2 regions of the Paenibacillus sp. J22P169 genome follow, and region 1 is predicted to be linked to the other one. Evidence: predicted binding sites of a transcription regulator. Region 1 holds the regulator's gene; the other holds the start of a gene.
The links. The regulator Rex, encoded in region 1, represses fermentation and respiration genes when NADH is low (regulators of the CRP and FNR family bind a similar motif). The targets are predictions, from matches to a motif close to TTGTGAAATATTTCACAA.
Positions count from the first base shown of each region.

Region 2: the regulator Rex is predicted to act here: its motif matches at 4,034-4,051, upstream of AC58QG_RS18880 (DoxX family membrane protein).

Region 1 covers NZ_JCAUAO010000001.1:1,798,364-1,806,449, forward strand. Annotated here, with positions in the region: gene AC58QG_RS08410 (AAA family ATPase) at 1-74, opposite strand, end outside; gene AC58QG_RS08415 (hypothetical protein) at 67-603, opposite strand; gene AC58QG_RS08420 (cell wall elongation regulator TseB-like domain-containing protein) at 750-1,238, opposite strand; gene AC58QG_RS08425 (amidohydrolase) at 1,281-2,576, opposite strand; gene AC58QG_RS08430 (DUF47 domain-containing protein) at 2,835-3,461, shown strand; gene AC58QG_RS08435 (inorganic phosphate transporter) at 3,521-4,522, shown strand; gene AC58QG_RS08440 (redox-sensing transcriptional repressor Rex) at 4,577-5,197, opposite strand; gene dinG (ATP-dependent DNA helicase DinG) at 5,201-8,059, opposite strand.
Region 2 covers NZ_JCAUAO010000003.1:235,203-243,288, reverse strand. Annotated here, with positions in the region: gene AC58QG_RS18905 (hypothetical protein) at 1-510, shown strand, start outside; gene AC58QG_RS18900 (GAF domain-containing protein) at 559-1,041, opposite strand; gene AC58QG_RS18895 (Crp/Fnr family transcriptional regulator) at 1,365-2,081, shown strand; gene AC58QG_RS18890 (hemerythrin domain-containing protein) at 2,108-2,650, opposite strand; gene mobA (molybdenum cofactor guanylyltransferase) at 2,686-3,285, opposite strand; gene AC58QG_RS18880 (DoxX family membrane protein) at 3,452-3,976, opposite strand; gene AC58QG_RS18875 (transporter) at 4,162-4,419, shown strand; partial or broken gene AC58QG_RS18870 (glycoside hydrolase family 65) at 4,489-4,746, opposite strand; gene AC58QG_RS18865 (family 78 glycoside hydrolase catalytic domain) at 4,854-7,058, opposite strand; gene AC58QG_RS18860 (helix-turn-helix domain-containing protein) at 7,089-8,086, opposite strand, start outside.

The sequences.
Region 1 (8,086 bases):
ACACCTTGAAATGCTAAAAACACAAGCAAAACGGGAATAAATCCAATCCCTATTTCTTTATATATTTTACTCATTCGGCCACACTCCGATCTGGGAGATTCTTGGCAGCATGATAAATTTTGTCGCATTACCATCTGTTAAGCGAATATATACGTTATGTTCATCCATTTCGCTATCAACTTTCATCGTAGGCACACCATCAGCATACTTCTGTAAGGTTGTTGGAATATCAGCGTAATGCTTCGTTTCCATCGCTTGCGCTACTTCAAATAACGCTTTGGACCACCACTGATCCAGCTTCTCAGAGGATTGATTCTTAATCGATATATTTACAGAGCGCTTCCCAATGATCGATGCGCCTTCTTCTTTAATTAATTCAACAACTTGCCGCAAATTAGCGTCAGGCTTCAGGGTCAACTCAATATCTACTTGATTGGAAGAAAGCTTCATCGTTGAATTCGTAACACCCGGCGTCGTACTAATGATATTTGATAATGGATTTTCCATCGCAAAGCTTGTATAGGCGAACCAACCACCAAAAAGTACACCGGCCGAAATAATCACGCTCAAGATCACAGGTAAAACGCGCAGCTTCATCTTCATAGATTGGCGTCCACCTTTCTGTAATGATTTATTTGTATGCCTCAAAAGCTATACGATTAGTATATCACTGTCATATACATCTGACCTTATGTAAACAGTGGAAACACAACCAAACACATACCTAGAAACAAAAAAACTCAACCTTCTTATTGAAGGCTGAGTCGATATGTATCCAGATAAGTACCATCTTTGAAGGCATAATAATCATAGAAATACCTAGTACCTCTATCATCCTTTGTCTTATAAAATACTTCCCAGACATAGTCATTTCCTAATTTACCTGGCAAAACACGTTCAATTTCACTGCTTGGCGCCTTTTTCAATACAGCGGCGCGGGCTTGCTCATCGGTGAAAGATTCCTCCGTTATTTCCGTATGAACTTCTTGATCCGACACCCAAGCAATTAAACGCTGCCCTAGTTTATTTTCCCCGTATACAATCTGATAGGCCTCATCACCGTAAAAAAAATCAACTTTCGAGGCTTTCGTCATCATACTGCCCTCATAAGCTTTCTCCACAGCTACACGTTTCTCATCCCAGTGTTTATTCTGTACATTGAGGTAGAATCGGCTAAGCACAACACCTAGCGTTAGTACAATAAAAACGCCAAGTGTAATCGTTCGCTTCGCATTCATGTACGCCGCGCACCTCCCCACATTCACTTACTCCGAAACAAACTAACCGATGAGTTTATCGAAGCATTGCTCAAATTCACGTTTAATTTTCTCTTCATCTAGCGTTAGGCATTCACCTTTACGTACAATCCAGTTCCCATCTACACATACATCTACAACATCTTTCGCACAAGCCGAGTAAACGATGTGAGAAACGAAATCGGTCTTAGGTAAGAAATGAGGTTGATCAATATCCAACGCGATGAAATCCGCCTTCATACCTGGTTCAAGCAGTCCCACCTTATCCAGCCAAATGGATTCTGCTCCCATACGAGTACCAAGCAATAAGGCTTCCTTCGCAGGAACAGCCAAAGGATCACCAGACACGCCTTTATGAATTAGCGCAGCCAGACGCATTTCTTCAAACATATCCAAATTGTTGTTGGAAGCCGCACCATCCGTACCTAAAGATACCTTGACTCCGGCACGCAACAAATCAGGCACTCGTGCTACTCCGCTCGCAAGCTTCAGGTTGCTGCCTGGGTTATGGGACACACGTACATCATATTTGTGTAGAATTGCAATTTCTTCATCATTCAAATGAACACCATGCGCAACAAGTGTTGGGCGTGTAAAAACACCTAGTTTTTCCAAGTGAGCTACCGGTCTTGCCCCATATTGCTCTACATTGCCTTCGACTTCACGTCGTGTTTCCGACATATGCGTATGGATTGGCAGATTCAGATCATGTGCGACTTGAACAATGCGCTCGATATAATCTGGTGGACACGTATATGGCGCATGCGGTGACATCATCGTTGTAATTCTACCATTTGCTTTACCATGCCAATTCTTCGCGAACTCCGTCGCTTCAATGAGCTTAGACGTTTGTACATCAGGAGGGCATAGTCCGATTACTCCTCGGGTCAATACACCGCGCATACCGGAGTCCTCTACAGCTAAAGCAACTTCATTCATATGGTCGTACATATCCACAAATGTCGTTGTGCCGCCCTTGATCATTTCAAGGATCGACAACCTTGTTCCCCATTTTACATCCTGCGAAGTGAATTTCCCTTCCATCGGCCACATTTTTTCCTCTAACCACACTTGCAGGGCAAGATCATCCCCATATCCGCGGAGCAATGACATCGCAGCATGTCCATGTGTATTCACAAGTCCAGGCATATACAGTTTATTAGTCCCGTCAATTACTTCATCATAGTTTTCTAGTGGTTCAGGAACTTCTGCCCCAATATATGTAATCTGACTGCCTTCGATCACCATGCAGCCCTTAATGGATGTTTTGTCTTCCTTATTAGAAATAAAAATACCGTTCGAAATTAATGTTTTTTTCATAGTAAAAAATCCTCTCTATGCTCATTCTATAAATAGCTACTACTCAATAAACTTTACATCTTCAGGCTTGTAAAATCAAGGAAGCTCAGCACTGTTCCAAGTATGTTGAGAAATTGTAAATTGTCACGGAATTTTCGTTGCTTTAGTCCTAATGAGTATGATACTTTAAACCTTGTGAGTTTTTTCTACAATTTGGTCTTTTTCGATTAACAAATTCGTTTAAAAACTTGTACATATAGTAAAAATTAGGAGGATTCTATGACAACGTTATTCACCAGAAAGAACGAAGTCGATTTCTTACAACTTCTCATTCGTGCTGCAGAGAACGCTCTGGAAACAGCTCAACTGTTTCGCACAGCGATGATGGGTGAAAAACCCCCAATTGAATATGTCAAAGCGATTCATGATCTGGAACATGCAGGTGACTCGATTACCCATGACATCTTCAGAGGTCTGAACAAAGTATTTATCACCCCGATCGATCGGGAAGATATTATGGTTCTTGCTTCCAAAGTGGATGATGTTACAGACGGGATTGAAGCAACAATTGCTCGTTTCGACTATTTGAATGTTTCTCATACAGATGCCTATATGAAGGATTTCTCAGGCGTGATTGTTGACTCTTGTCAACATATGTTAGATGCCTTCAAGCTATTGGCAAAGAAAAAATATATGCAAATTCCGGAACATACCGTAGCTATAAATAAGCTAGAAAATGATGGAGATCGCTTGATGCGTGAAGGGATTCGCCAAATTTTCATCACACGCAAAGATGTGTACGAAGATTTTAAACTCAAAGAAATTTATGAGCGCCTTGAAGAAACAACTGATGCTTGTGAAGATGTCGCTAACATTCTAGACAGTGTAGTACTTCGTTATTCTTAAGACAAAACGTCTTAGTGTACGAAGAAAGTTTTCCAATTGGAAAACGCTAGGAGGAATTCATGTTAACTTATTTGATCATTATCGTTGTACTAGCACTGCTATTCGATTTCATCAACGGTTTTCACGATACAGCTAATGCGATTGCAACTTCGATATCTACGCGAGCATTAAGCCCGCGGGTAGCTATTTTCATGGCAGCTTCACTCAATTTTGTTGGCGCCATGGTATCCTCTGAGGTAGCCAAAACGGTAGGCGGAAGTATTGCCAATCCAGCTAAGATCGAGAATGGTGTTGAAATTGTTATCGCTGCCTTACTCGCGGCAATCATCTGGAACTTGCTGACCTGGTATTTGTCCATTCCATCTTCATCCTCCCACACGTTGCTTGGTGCCTTAGCTGGTGCTGTTATTGCTGGAGCAGGCTTCAATGGCGTTAACTGGAGTGGTTTTACACAAATTATAATCATTTTGATTTTATCGCCGATTATCGCTTTCATACTAGGTTATCTGATTATGGTGTTGATCAAAAATATCGTGCTCTGGTCAGGTAATACATCCAGATCCAAGCTAAATCGCGGATTTCGGACATTGCAAATCATTTCTGCCGGATTACTTTCGTACTCACATGGTGGGAACGATGCGCAAAAAGCGATGGGGATTATCGTATTTGGTCTCGTTGCTGCAGGTGTGCAGGATGACTTGAACGTTCCAATCTGGGTCAAAATCGCCGCAGCACTCGCGATGGGCCTTGGAACATCTATCGGTGGATGGCGCATCATTAAAACGGTCTCAGGTAAAATTGTAAAAATCGAGCCGATCAATGGCTTCGCCTCAGACTTAACGTCATCGATTGTCATTCAAATCTCAACCTTCATAGGTAAACCATTATCAACAACTCATGTCATTTCTTCTGCGATTATCGGAACAGGCAGTGTCATGCGTTTCCATGAGGTACAATGGGGTACTGTAGGTCGCATGTTAATCACTTGGGTTATTACCATTCCAATCTCGATGATTCTTGCTTACACGCTGTACTTCGCGATATTCCGTTTAATCATGTAATAAACAATCAAAGGCACGACCCGCTGAAGATGCGCGGGTCGTGCCTTTTTCATGCTAATCGAGATAATAGGCCAAGCTCTGAAGCTCTGTCGTAAAATCCGCATAATGCACGCGGACATCTGGTGGTACTTTTATGATGACAGGGGCAAAATTTAATATAGCTTCAATTCCGCATGCAACGAATTCATTGGCCACATTTTGCGCTTCATTCGCAGGTACCGTGATAATGCCGATCCTCACGCCTAGGTCAGACAAGACCGTTTTCATTTTGTCCATCGGCAGCACGACCAAGTTATTAATAACCTCACCTGTTTTGGAAGGCATCGCATCGAATAGAGCTACAATTTTCATATCATTTCGTAAGTACGTATTATAATTGCAAAGGGCTCTCCCCAAATTGCCGGCTCCTACGAGTGCAACCTGAATATGTCGATCCAATTTAAGTATCTGCCGAATCTTCTCAATGAGATAATTGATGTCATAACCGATTCCTTTTTTGCCAAACTCGCCAAAATAAGCCAGATCCTTACGAATTTGAGCTGGATTCAGATCCAGCTTCTGACCTAAATCCTGAGAAGACACGGTGGATACATTGTTCATTTGTAATTCATTCAGATATCGCAAATAAATCGGTAATCTACGGACTACGGCTTCTGAAATTTTTTGTGTTTTCACGAATTAGGCTCCCCCCATCCACTGCTCGATCCTCGGTAACATTTGTTCGCATGTCATGTGCTCGATCTTCGGACCAGGCAACGAATAGAGGAAATGCTTGCCATAATACGTTTCAATAACACGTGTATCATAGATAATAACGATCCCTTTGTCTGATGCTCTCCGAACAAGACGCCCAAATCCCTGCTTGAATCGAATTACAGCCTGTGGTACGGAAAATTTCATGAACGGATTTTCATTCCGTTTCTTGATATTCTCACACTTCGCCTCCACAAGTGGATGATTTGGCGGCTGGAAGGGTAGTCGGATGATCGCCAGACAACTAAGCGCATCACCGGGGATATCCACACCTTCCCAGAACGAGCTAGTGCCTAGCAGGACGCACATTTTGTTATCCTGGAACATCCGGGTCAGCTTGCTCCGATTACCGCTGTCAACACCCTGTCCAAGCACTGTGATGCCATATGGACTGAGCTTCTCTTTCATGCCTGCGTGTACGAGCTTCAACATCCTATTCGATGTACAGAGCACTAGCATACGGCCCTTGGTCACCTGTGCCACATCACTCAGCGATTTGATCAAAGCATCAATGAAAACAGGATCGCCCGCTCCCTTAATCGTTGGGAAATCACGCGGAATCACAACTAGCGCTTGCTCCCGATAGTTAAAAGGAGATGGCAATTGAACAGTTTTCAACTTGCCCGATTCTTCATCCGCCGGAATGGCTAATCCTAATTGCTCTGCCGAGTACTGGAACGATTTATTCACCGAAAGCGTTGCAGACGTCAAGATGATACTATCCTTCGTTTCAAAGAAATGCTGTTGCAGCAGGCCACTCACATCAGTTGGAACTGAGTTGAGCTGGACGGATTTGGCTTTCGCATAGGTACCCGCTTCGATCCAGTACACATACCCATCATCAGCCATTTTCATAAAGAAATGCAGGGCATCACGATGCGCATACAGTTCTTTCACTGTGCCGTTCAGATCAGTAACCAATCCTTGAACCCCAAGACCATCTTGTTGTTCCTTCAACTCATTCAACAATTTATCCAACGTTCGCAAAAGATCATTCGCATTCAGATAAATATTATCCTCCATGATCATCAGCTCACGCCAATTCGCAGGCAGCGTTTCAGGTTTCAAGCGCAGAACATATTGCGAAGTTTCCGATTGCGAGGGATCGCTTCGTGATGAGACCAACTCGTAAAGGGCTTCGCTTAATCGTTCCCAATCCTCTTTAATCGATATGATTTTCGGAAACAATCCATCAATTGTTTGGCTCCAAGCCGCTGCCCTCTCCCCAGCCTCATCTGATTTCTGTAATCGGAAGCGAAGCATCGGAAGCTGACCACTGCGATTATCCTTATACAGCCACAATAAAGAATGATAAAACGCTGAAGCATGCAGCTCAATACCCAAGTGTTTACTCGCCACTTCTTCAAAGTGATGCGCCTCATCAATCACAAGGTGCTTGTAGGACGGTAGAAGGCGGTTCTCAGCCTTCATATCTGTAAAGAGGAGGGAATGGTTCGTGATGATCACATCAGCCGTGTTGGCATCATTACGAGCGCGGTGATAGAAGCACTTCTTATACCAAGGGCACATCCGATTTAAACAGGAGTCCGTATCACTCGCAACCGAATACCAGAATTGAGCGCCTTTATTCCCAAAATGCAGTTCTTCTTCGTCCCCATGCTCCGTCTCACTTAACCAAACCACCATTTGTGCAGCGGTGATCGGGTCTTCCCTGCCATTCTCATAATCCCGCGTTGTCAGCTTTGTTTCAAATTTACGTAGGCACAGGTAATGACTTCTACCCTTAAGAACAGCCGCTTTAAATGGCACCGGAAAAATTTCTTTCAACAGAGGAATATCCCGCTCGCGCAGCTGCTCCTGTAAATTAATCGTGTGTGTGGAAACGACCACTTTCTTCTCATATTTCAAACCGTAATAAATAGACGGAATCAAGTATCCCAGTGATTTGCCTGTGCCCGTTCCCGCTTCGATCATCAAATGTTGATCTGCTTCGAGGGATTTCTCCACTTCGAGAATCATTTGATCCTGGGATTCACGATCTTCGTAGACCTCAAATCGTTGCTGCAACGCGGCTTTCAACCCCTGCTGAAACACTTGAAAGGAAGCGCCTAACGCTTCTGTCACTTCGTACTCCGATCGCAGTTCCTCATCCTCGCCCCAGTCCGTCACATTCAATGTAAACTGACGGAAGTAACGATTCGTATCCATATCGACACTTGTCACTGACTCTTTATATAAACAAATCTCTTCTAAGAACCAGCCTAAATCAGTGTTACCGTTTTCGAAAATTTGGGTAAGCCTTTGTACGGTTAGTAAAGGCAAACCTAATAAACGATCCAAGCAATGAATCCAAATCAAAGCCGTCACTTCCGCATCACTGTCGGCTTGATGTGGCCTTTCATGGTCAATGCCGAACAAGGCAGCCACCATACTAAGCTGAAGACTCGAGATCGAAGGAAATAAAATACGCAGCATATCCATCGTATCGAGGACTCGTCCTGAGAAAGGAGGATATCCCGTTCTTGTTAGTCCTCGTTGTAAGAATGACAAGTCAAATGCTGCTTGATGCGCAACTAACACACAATCAAACAGCAAGGGAAACATGTCAGACATGACCTGATCGAGTGAAGGTGCATCTGCAACCATCTCATTCGTAATGCCTGTTAAGGTTGTAATCGAAGAAGGTATACTAATCCCTGGATTTACCAGAGAAGTATACCTGTCCGTAATTTCAAATTGATCTATGATGACGAGTCCAACCTGTATAATTTCGTCCCCAGGCTGACTTCCTGTCGTTTCAAAATCCAAAACTGCAAATTTCATAACGTCTATCTTCAATCCCTTCGTCCT
Region 2 (8,086 bases), on a different contig from region 1:
CGATTTTTTCGACTTACACGGGTGCGACGGCCGCTTCGGGCGGCTGTAAGTCGATTTTTTCGACTTACACGGGTGCGACGGCCGCTTCCGGCGGCTGTAAGTCGATTTTTTCGACTTACACGAGCACGACGGCCGCTTCCGACGACTGTAAGTCGATTTTTTCGACTTACAGGGGCGCGACGGCCGCTTCGGGCGGCTGTAAGTCGATTTTATCGACTTACACGGGTGCGACGGCCGCTTCCGGCGGCTGTAAGTCGATTTTTTCGACTTACGCGGGTGCAACGGCCGCTTCGGGCGGCAGTAAGTCGATTTTATCGACTTACACGGGTGCGACGGCCGCTTCGGGCGGCAGTAAGTCGATTTTATCGACTTACACGGGCGCGACGGCCGCTTCGGGCGGCTGTAAGTCGATTTTTCGACTTACAGGGGCGCCTCAGCGACCCCGCACCGGCAGTTAGTCGATTTCATCGACTATCTCATGCCCCTCAGCACCCCCGCACCGGCAGTTAGTCGATTTCATCGACTATCTCATGCCCCTCAGCGCCCTCGCACCGGCAGTTAGTCGATTTTATCGACTAACTCATGCGCCTCAGCGCCCTCCACCCCAAAAAGATAAGCCGCCAACGTATCGATGTTATATTGAACCGCCAGCAATTCATCGTGTTCAAATCTGGTTTGTTCTCGTTTGCCGATGAATAGCAGCCCCTTGATCTCCGAGCTATTGATTTTCACGAGTGGAAATACAGCGGCCGTCTGCAATTGCTCTGCAAGCATGAGCGGACAATGGAGTCTTTCTTGATGACGATTAGGATGGGTATCATCAAGCTTAACCCATCTGCCTAAACGCAGAGCAGATCCAGCTAACCCCTGACCTTTTTTGATTACCATTTGTTGATACCGATCATTACTGTTGCCGATTACATATGTCCAACGATTGCGACTAGCATGCTCTTGAAGAGGTGCGAATGCCATGAAGTCGCATGACGTCAAGCTTCGTAGTCCTTCTAGCTTTGCTAACATGGTTACATCGTCTATCGCCATTTGGGCCACCTCCGTTTCGACGCAGCAGTGCAGAATCGCCTTATTTATCATTTTAGACTTTTAATTACTTATCATTGTAGATGTTTCCTTGCTTATCATTGTAAATGTTTCTATTCGTCTTGTAAGTCAGGGAAAACCCTGATTTCCCTATCAGGATTCCCTTAGTAAATCATCAGGGCAGTAGGGATTCGCACTGTGATTTTCCTCACAGAAGATAGGGATTATTGGCTTCAAAGATCAGTAGAACCCCCGATAACCAACATGATCCAAAGACGATAAGATAAAGATAACAAAGAACCGTCGAGGAGTTGATCGCTATGGTCATGAACCGTCTAAAGGGTGCGAAAGCACCTACAGGTATAATGAGTTTCTTTTCAGAAGAAAATTTCGAAAGACTGCAAAGCATCATGTATCGGAAACACGCTACAAAAGGGGATTTCTTGTTCAGGGAAGGCGATCTTGCTGATCGCTTGTATTACGTCATCCATGGCGGCGTGCGGATTACCAAGCTATCTGATACGGGTAAAAGCTTCATTCTGTATCTTCATCAAACAGGTGATTTGTTCGGTCAAATCGATCCGTTTCAGAACTCTTTGCAGAGCTTCAGTGCCGAAGTAACGGAGGATTGCGAATTTGGTGTCATTCAGCGAAAAGACCTCGAGATCCTGCTATGGCAGCATGGAGACCTTGCCATTGAATTTATGAAATGGATGGGGCTTATGCACCGTATGACAGAAACTAAATTTCGCGATTTAATGATGTACGGCAAGCCTGGGGCGCTCTGTTCATTATTAATACGGTTAAGTAATTCGTATGGTGTACCCAAAGGTGAACATATCCACATTAACTATAAAATTAACAACTCTGAAATGGCTGATATGATAGGGGCAACACGAGAAAGCGTCAACCGCATGTTAAGCGATATGAAGAAGGAAGATGCTGTTGCGTTTGATCATGGGCAAATTGTCATTAAAAATGTGACATACCTCCGAGATATCTGCCACTGCGAAAACTGCCCTGTAGAAATTTGCCGCATGTAAGTATAGTCTGTTACCTCGATCATCTCTTATGAAAAAAAAGATTCTAAATCTGTCAGCACTTTCTCAGCTAAAGGAAAAACAAGCTGTTCTTCCATCGTCAAATGGTCGTTTAATATGAGGCATGCCTGCACCAGATGGCCTACTGCTTCCGCTAATTGCTTTTTGCCTGAGAGGAGAGGTACCTCCTTACTCATTTCTTGAAAGGATTGGATAAATGACATTCCCAGCTCGTGATCCTTTTCCAATACCCAAAAAGAAGGCAGGATAGAGGGAGCGGATTCACGATGAAAGTACCCTGACAGGAACGGAAACAAGTCATGCTCTTCCCATTCCGAATGTCGTTCCAGTTCCTTCACAAATAAAGAAGTCTGCTTTCTGAGATCTTGAACCAGCTGCACTCCCTTAACGGGGTCATCCATAAGAATGACTTCCTTCGCCCCCGCTTCAATCATCCTGAGTTGGCTCCTCAATTCTTCATGCTCTGCCCTTAACCGATCTGTCGCATATTCAAGCTCCACTGGGTTTGAAGATGCAATTCCTGATATCTCAATTGTAGAATAAATCGCCATACGAAGTCCCTCCTTTTCATCTTGAGAACAATCTTCTACCGGATATTCATGCGCTTCAACACCTGATAATCCTCCAAAGTTTTAATCTGGGCAACAAACTTCAAGTCAACTCCGTTCTCAACCAAAAAGCGATCCCCTAGCTCACTCCAAAAAACATGTCTCAGCAGTGCTGAAACCGAGGTATGCCCTTGCTGTAAGAGACGCCCGATGTGGGACGCGCAGGCTCGATCATAAATACCGTGCAAGGGATGCACCTTACCAGCTACCAAGGGGACAACGGCTTCAAATCCATCCAATTTTCTTTTGAGTAACAATTGAGCCGCTGAGCTGGATATGAAGGGCATGTCACACCCGACGACCCAGGCTGACGTATGTTTCGCTAGGGATAATGCGGCATGCATGCCTCCCAGAGACCCATGTCCCATGAAAAAATCCGTAATAATCCGAACCGAACGATCTACTATGTTTAAATAGGGCTTAGGATCATTGGTTACAACAATCAACTCATCACATATGTCCCTCATACAGTCTAGCTGCCGGACAATGAGCGGCTTTCCTCCAAATGGCAGCAACGCCTTCAGTTCCCCATTCATTTGACGGTTTGCTCCACCAGCCAAAATAACTCCTGAAAGCATACCCATCACTTCTCCTTTTTCTACATCATGTACATGTCACTTTAGTCTAAAAAAGATCATCTGTAAGTGAAAAATGTCACACTCCCAGAAACGAAAAAACCTATTCTTCCTCTCAGCGATGGAGAAAAGAATAGGTTTAACAACTAGTTAACATGGGATGCAGACCTCATCTAAGTTTCGTTTTTAAATGACATACCTCTAAGAGCTTATCAAACCATCTGTGCAGGTAAGGAAGAATCATATGGTCCACACCAAATTTCCCTGCATTGGCACCAGCTGCTAAAATAATGAACCCGAGAAGTACTAACCATGGATTCGAGCTAACCGTGCCAGCAAACATATACATGAAATTCATCAGTAAGCCGAAGAAAATCGCTGCCGTTGTCAAAGCTCCAAGTAGTAGCCCCACACCAACTAAAAGTTCACCCCAAGGAACCAGAATATTAAACCAGCCTACATGTGGAAGTGCGACATTTTTCAAAAAAGCCACATAATTCGCATAAACCAGATCTGTTGTTCCACTTTCTAGAACAGGTTTAGCAATGGCTCCTTTAAGATAACCTGCAGCGTCGAAAGCTTTGTCACCTGTGATTTTGTGCCATCCAGCTATCATCCATTCCCAACCAACATACAAACGAATGATTGTCAAAAGTATTGCAGCGTAATTATTTTCCCTTCCCCATTTCATCATTTCAACCATCTCCTTCGTCCTTTATGATTTCATTATAGGTCGAAGAAAATGCCGTGTATGTGAGATAAGTCACTTTTACTGGAAATTCATAACAATAGGCCCCTGCACAGACAACTGGTCACTCACCTACATAATATGTGGGAGGGAATGATAAACACCTACTTTTAAAGGAGTGGAATGAAACAATGAGCTTGCAACAACTTCCGCCGCCGCCGCCTGCATATACCCCTCCAAAAGTTCATGGTTCTTACATGATCGACTGTATGAATCAATACACCTATGTATGGCTAAAGAATGGCGACAGTTTCTGGTTTTATCCGATTCGTGTAGAGTCCTTTGGAACATCAGGTTTTAGATGGACTGGAACATTCTGGATGTTTGATGGCATCGATTCAAGGTTTATCGATTCCGTATCGTGTCCTCCGATTCCTACCCTATATTGAAAAATCCTTATCCTGAAAAAAAGGCCAACAGCGCTCGAACGAGCTAATCTGCTGGCCTTTTTTAATAGGTTATAGCATTTTATTAATTCCCTCACAGTGGAGCGTCCATGTCCCATCCCGTGGAAATCCAGGCGCTGCCATATCGGGACCTCCCAACCAGCCGCCGGCCATCATGGCAACTGCCGTCAATAGGCCTCCATTGCCAGGTAGATAGATCGGCAGCCTGCTTGTCTGAAAGTTATATCCATTCGGCAAGTAAGTATTCTTGATTTGATCGACCAGGAGAAGATCGACGGCAAGCTTGCCTTCTCCCAGCCTGGCAGCTGTCTGCTCATGGGGATTCAGCCAAGAGAATTTGGATTATAGATTTGCAAAAGCTGTACTTTTCAAAAACATACCCTTATCGACAACTTACCTCTGCAAATCCGTTGGATTTAAGCCCGAATGACAGGGATACCAGGAGGGAAGCTTTCGCTCCACTCCCCGTTCTCGTAACTGAGTCGAATCGTACCCGTTGGAACATTCAGCTGTAGCAAAAACGAGGTCCAAGTCGCCGGCAGCTTCGGACAAAAAGCGATTTCTTGCCAACCCGGCTTCGCAGGTTTTAGGCCGATAATGTCCTCGATCAGCACTGGGACCGGCCCGCTTGCCCATGGATGGCATAAGCTGGTGTTCCACTTCTGATCCTTACCCCATGCTTCGAAGCAGGTCGTTGCTCCTTCTTTGAGCATATTCCCCCAAGAATGCTCATCGTCAGCTGAGAGCAAGTCATAGATCAACTCATGCTCTTCGACCTCCGCAAGTGCCTTCATGACAAAGTAGGAGAAATAAACCCCGCATGCGAAACGTTTAGTCCGGATCATGTCGACAATTGTGCTGACAGATTCCTCCGGAGCGATATGGAACAGCAGCGGAAGTACATTGGCATGCAAGGCATGATGCGTACTCTGCTCCGAATCTGTAAACAACCCATTCTGCTCATCGTAGAAAGCTTCTAAGAAGCTCTTTTTTAATTTCGGCAGCCGATTCTCATAGGCAACACCGAGCAAATCGCGCATCTCATTTACGGTACTTACGCAGCCGATATATAGCGCATTGATGACGTTATGGCAGCCAGGACCAACCGGCCTGGTAAGCTCAAAATCATAGTTGTCACGTAAGTTTTGCGGCCAATCAACCAGATTCCATTTGTCCGTGACGCCCTCAAGCAATCCATCTTCACGCTCAAATTTCTCAAAATGCTGCAGCAAACCTTCCGCATACAGGTACATCTCCTGAAGGAATGCCGTATCCCCACTATAACGGTAATACGTCATGACTTGCATCGGCCACTGCAAAGAGAAATCAGCGATTTCCTGCATAAAATGCCCGGGTACAACAGCCATGATCCCTCCACACACGAACGAACTGCGACCAAATTGCTCAATAGCCTTGCGATACAGCCTCAAATCCCCACTCAGCAGCATATGCGAGTGACCAATAATCGTATTGTCGCCTAAATATTGACCTTTCTCTCGGCTGGGACAATCCACATAATTTTCCTGGGATCCATATCGGACACCATTTTTGCAAATGTCAAAAACTTGATTCATCAATTCATCCGAGCTGTGAAGCACACAGCTTTGCTCATCTAACGGGTAATGCCTGACTACCGCGTGGAAGGATTCCGGTCTCAGCGCTTCCTCGGGTCCCTGTATTTCAACATAGCGAAACGCCTTGTAATCATACGTTTCGAAGGTATCTACGTCGCCGGATAGTGTCCACTGATCATGATAAAGGCAATTGCAACGCATTTCGTAGCGAACTGCTTGATCTCCGGGCATCAGCTCTTCCCCTGACAAAATATGTACTTGTTCTCCCGCATTTCCTTGGGCATTCATGGCGAATTGGCCTGTCAGCTCGTTTCCGAAGTCGATCAGATAATGACCTGGCGCAAGCCATTCGACATGTGAAGGCTGCTTCTTATAGACGGCAAGCGTCGGAGTTGACTGCTGAACAAATATATAATCGGTATGCTCCGCAGCCTCCGCATGTGCCCAATCTGAATCGTCGTAGCCGACCTCTGTCCAGCCCCGTTCTGATTGCCTTGCGTCCACATGCTCTGTGAATTGCGTATCATAGCCGAACTTCACACCGGGCTGATTATTATAAACCCGTTTCGCTTTCCAAGTACGGTCTGTCTTAACCAGCAAATTCTCGCCTGCCCACAGTTCCGCTATGAGACCTTGCCGGAAGTCGGCACTGTTATAAGCGCGATTTAATAGCCCCTGATAATAGACATGAACGGCAATTACATTTTTCCCAGCTTTTAAATACGAACGTACATCTATACGATTAAAATAGTAATGATTCGCATCACTCTGAGCCGGCCCCTGAGCCACGAACTCGCCATTGATATACAGCTTATAATAATCATCTGCCGTCAGGTTTAGCCAAATCTTTTCCTCATCCAATACCTTGCCATCCATCATAAATACACTTCTTACATACCAATGGTGATGCTGTAAATCAGGATCATGTGGTTCGACTTCAAACACTTCAAGCTCTTTATGGTAGAGATAGGATTTTTCCAAATTCATAAAAGAACGATCTGTCAGCCAACTTGCCTGCCACTCTTGTGTCAACAGAACCAACTCCACTTCATGTAAGTAGTACCACCAGATTCCATTTTACAGGATTTGCCCCGTGATGTGTTTTTTTCGGAAATCGCTCGGTGGGAATCCCGTCAGCTTCTTAAACGCTCGGTTAAACGAAAAATATTGTTCATATCCGACCAATCCGGCAATTTCCTGTATCGAAGTATCTGTGTCTTCCAAAAGCTGCTTCGAATGAAAGATACGCAGCGCGGTCAAATAATCAATAAAGTTTTCACCCATTTCTTCTTTAAATAAGCTGCTTACATAATTTTTACTGACGGAGAATTGCTCTGCAAGCAATTGCAAGGACAAGTCTGCATTAGCGTAATGGGTGTCGATATAGGCTTTCAGATCATGAATTAAAAGCCTCTGTGTTTTGGATTGACGCAGCTGCTTCCATAACTCAAAGACAGTGCGGAGCCGCTCCAGTATAATATTCTTCAAATCTTCCATTGTTTCGAAACGGTCAATGGCTTGGGATATAGGAGTAAGCGCCTCCACCCGCCATAAATCCGCATATTCACTTGGAAATTCAGACAATTCACGTGTAAATGTAAAGGTCATATAGTAAAACAGGTTTTTCAACTCATCCCGCGTATGCAATCCGCGATTGATAGCTTTAAAAAGAAAATCAAACTGGCTATACCATTCAGCATTTCCACTTTTATATAACTGGACAATCGAGCGAATTAACTGCAAAATATCAAATAACTCGGTTTCCGTCTGTCGCGTAATGACCTCAAAGTGAATAACGCGATTGTTTCCTAATGCCGAACGATATTGTACAGCCTTTACAGCCTGCTCATAGGATCCGCTGATATCCTCTGAACGTTCTGTCTTTTCCCCTACTCCGATCGTTACCGTGAAAGCGAGATTGGATTCTACCCACACCCGCATACTCTCACAAATGGTATTAATGTGTGCCATCGAAAGTTCGCCGTCCGCTCCGAACAGAATGCTCATTTCATCAGCTGATATCCATTCGCTCCAAATCCCTATGCCATATTGTTCAGCCGTTTCTTTGATCACGT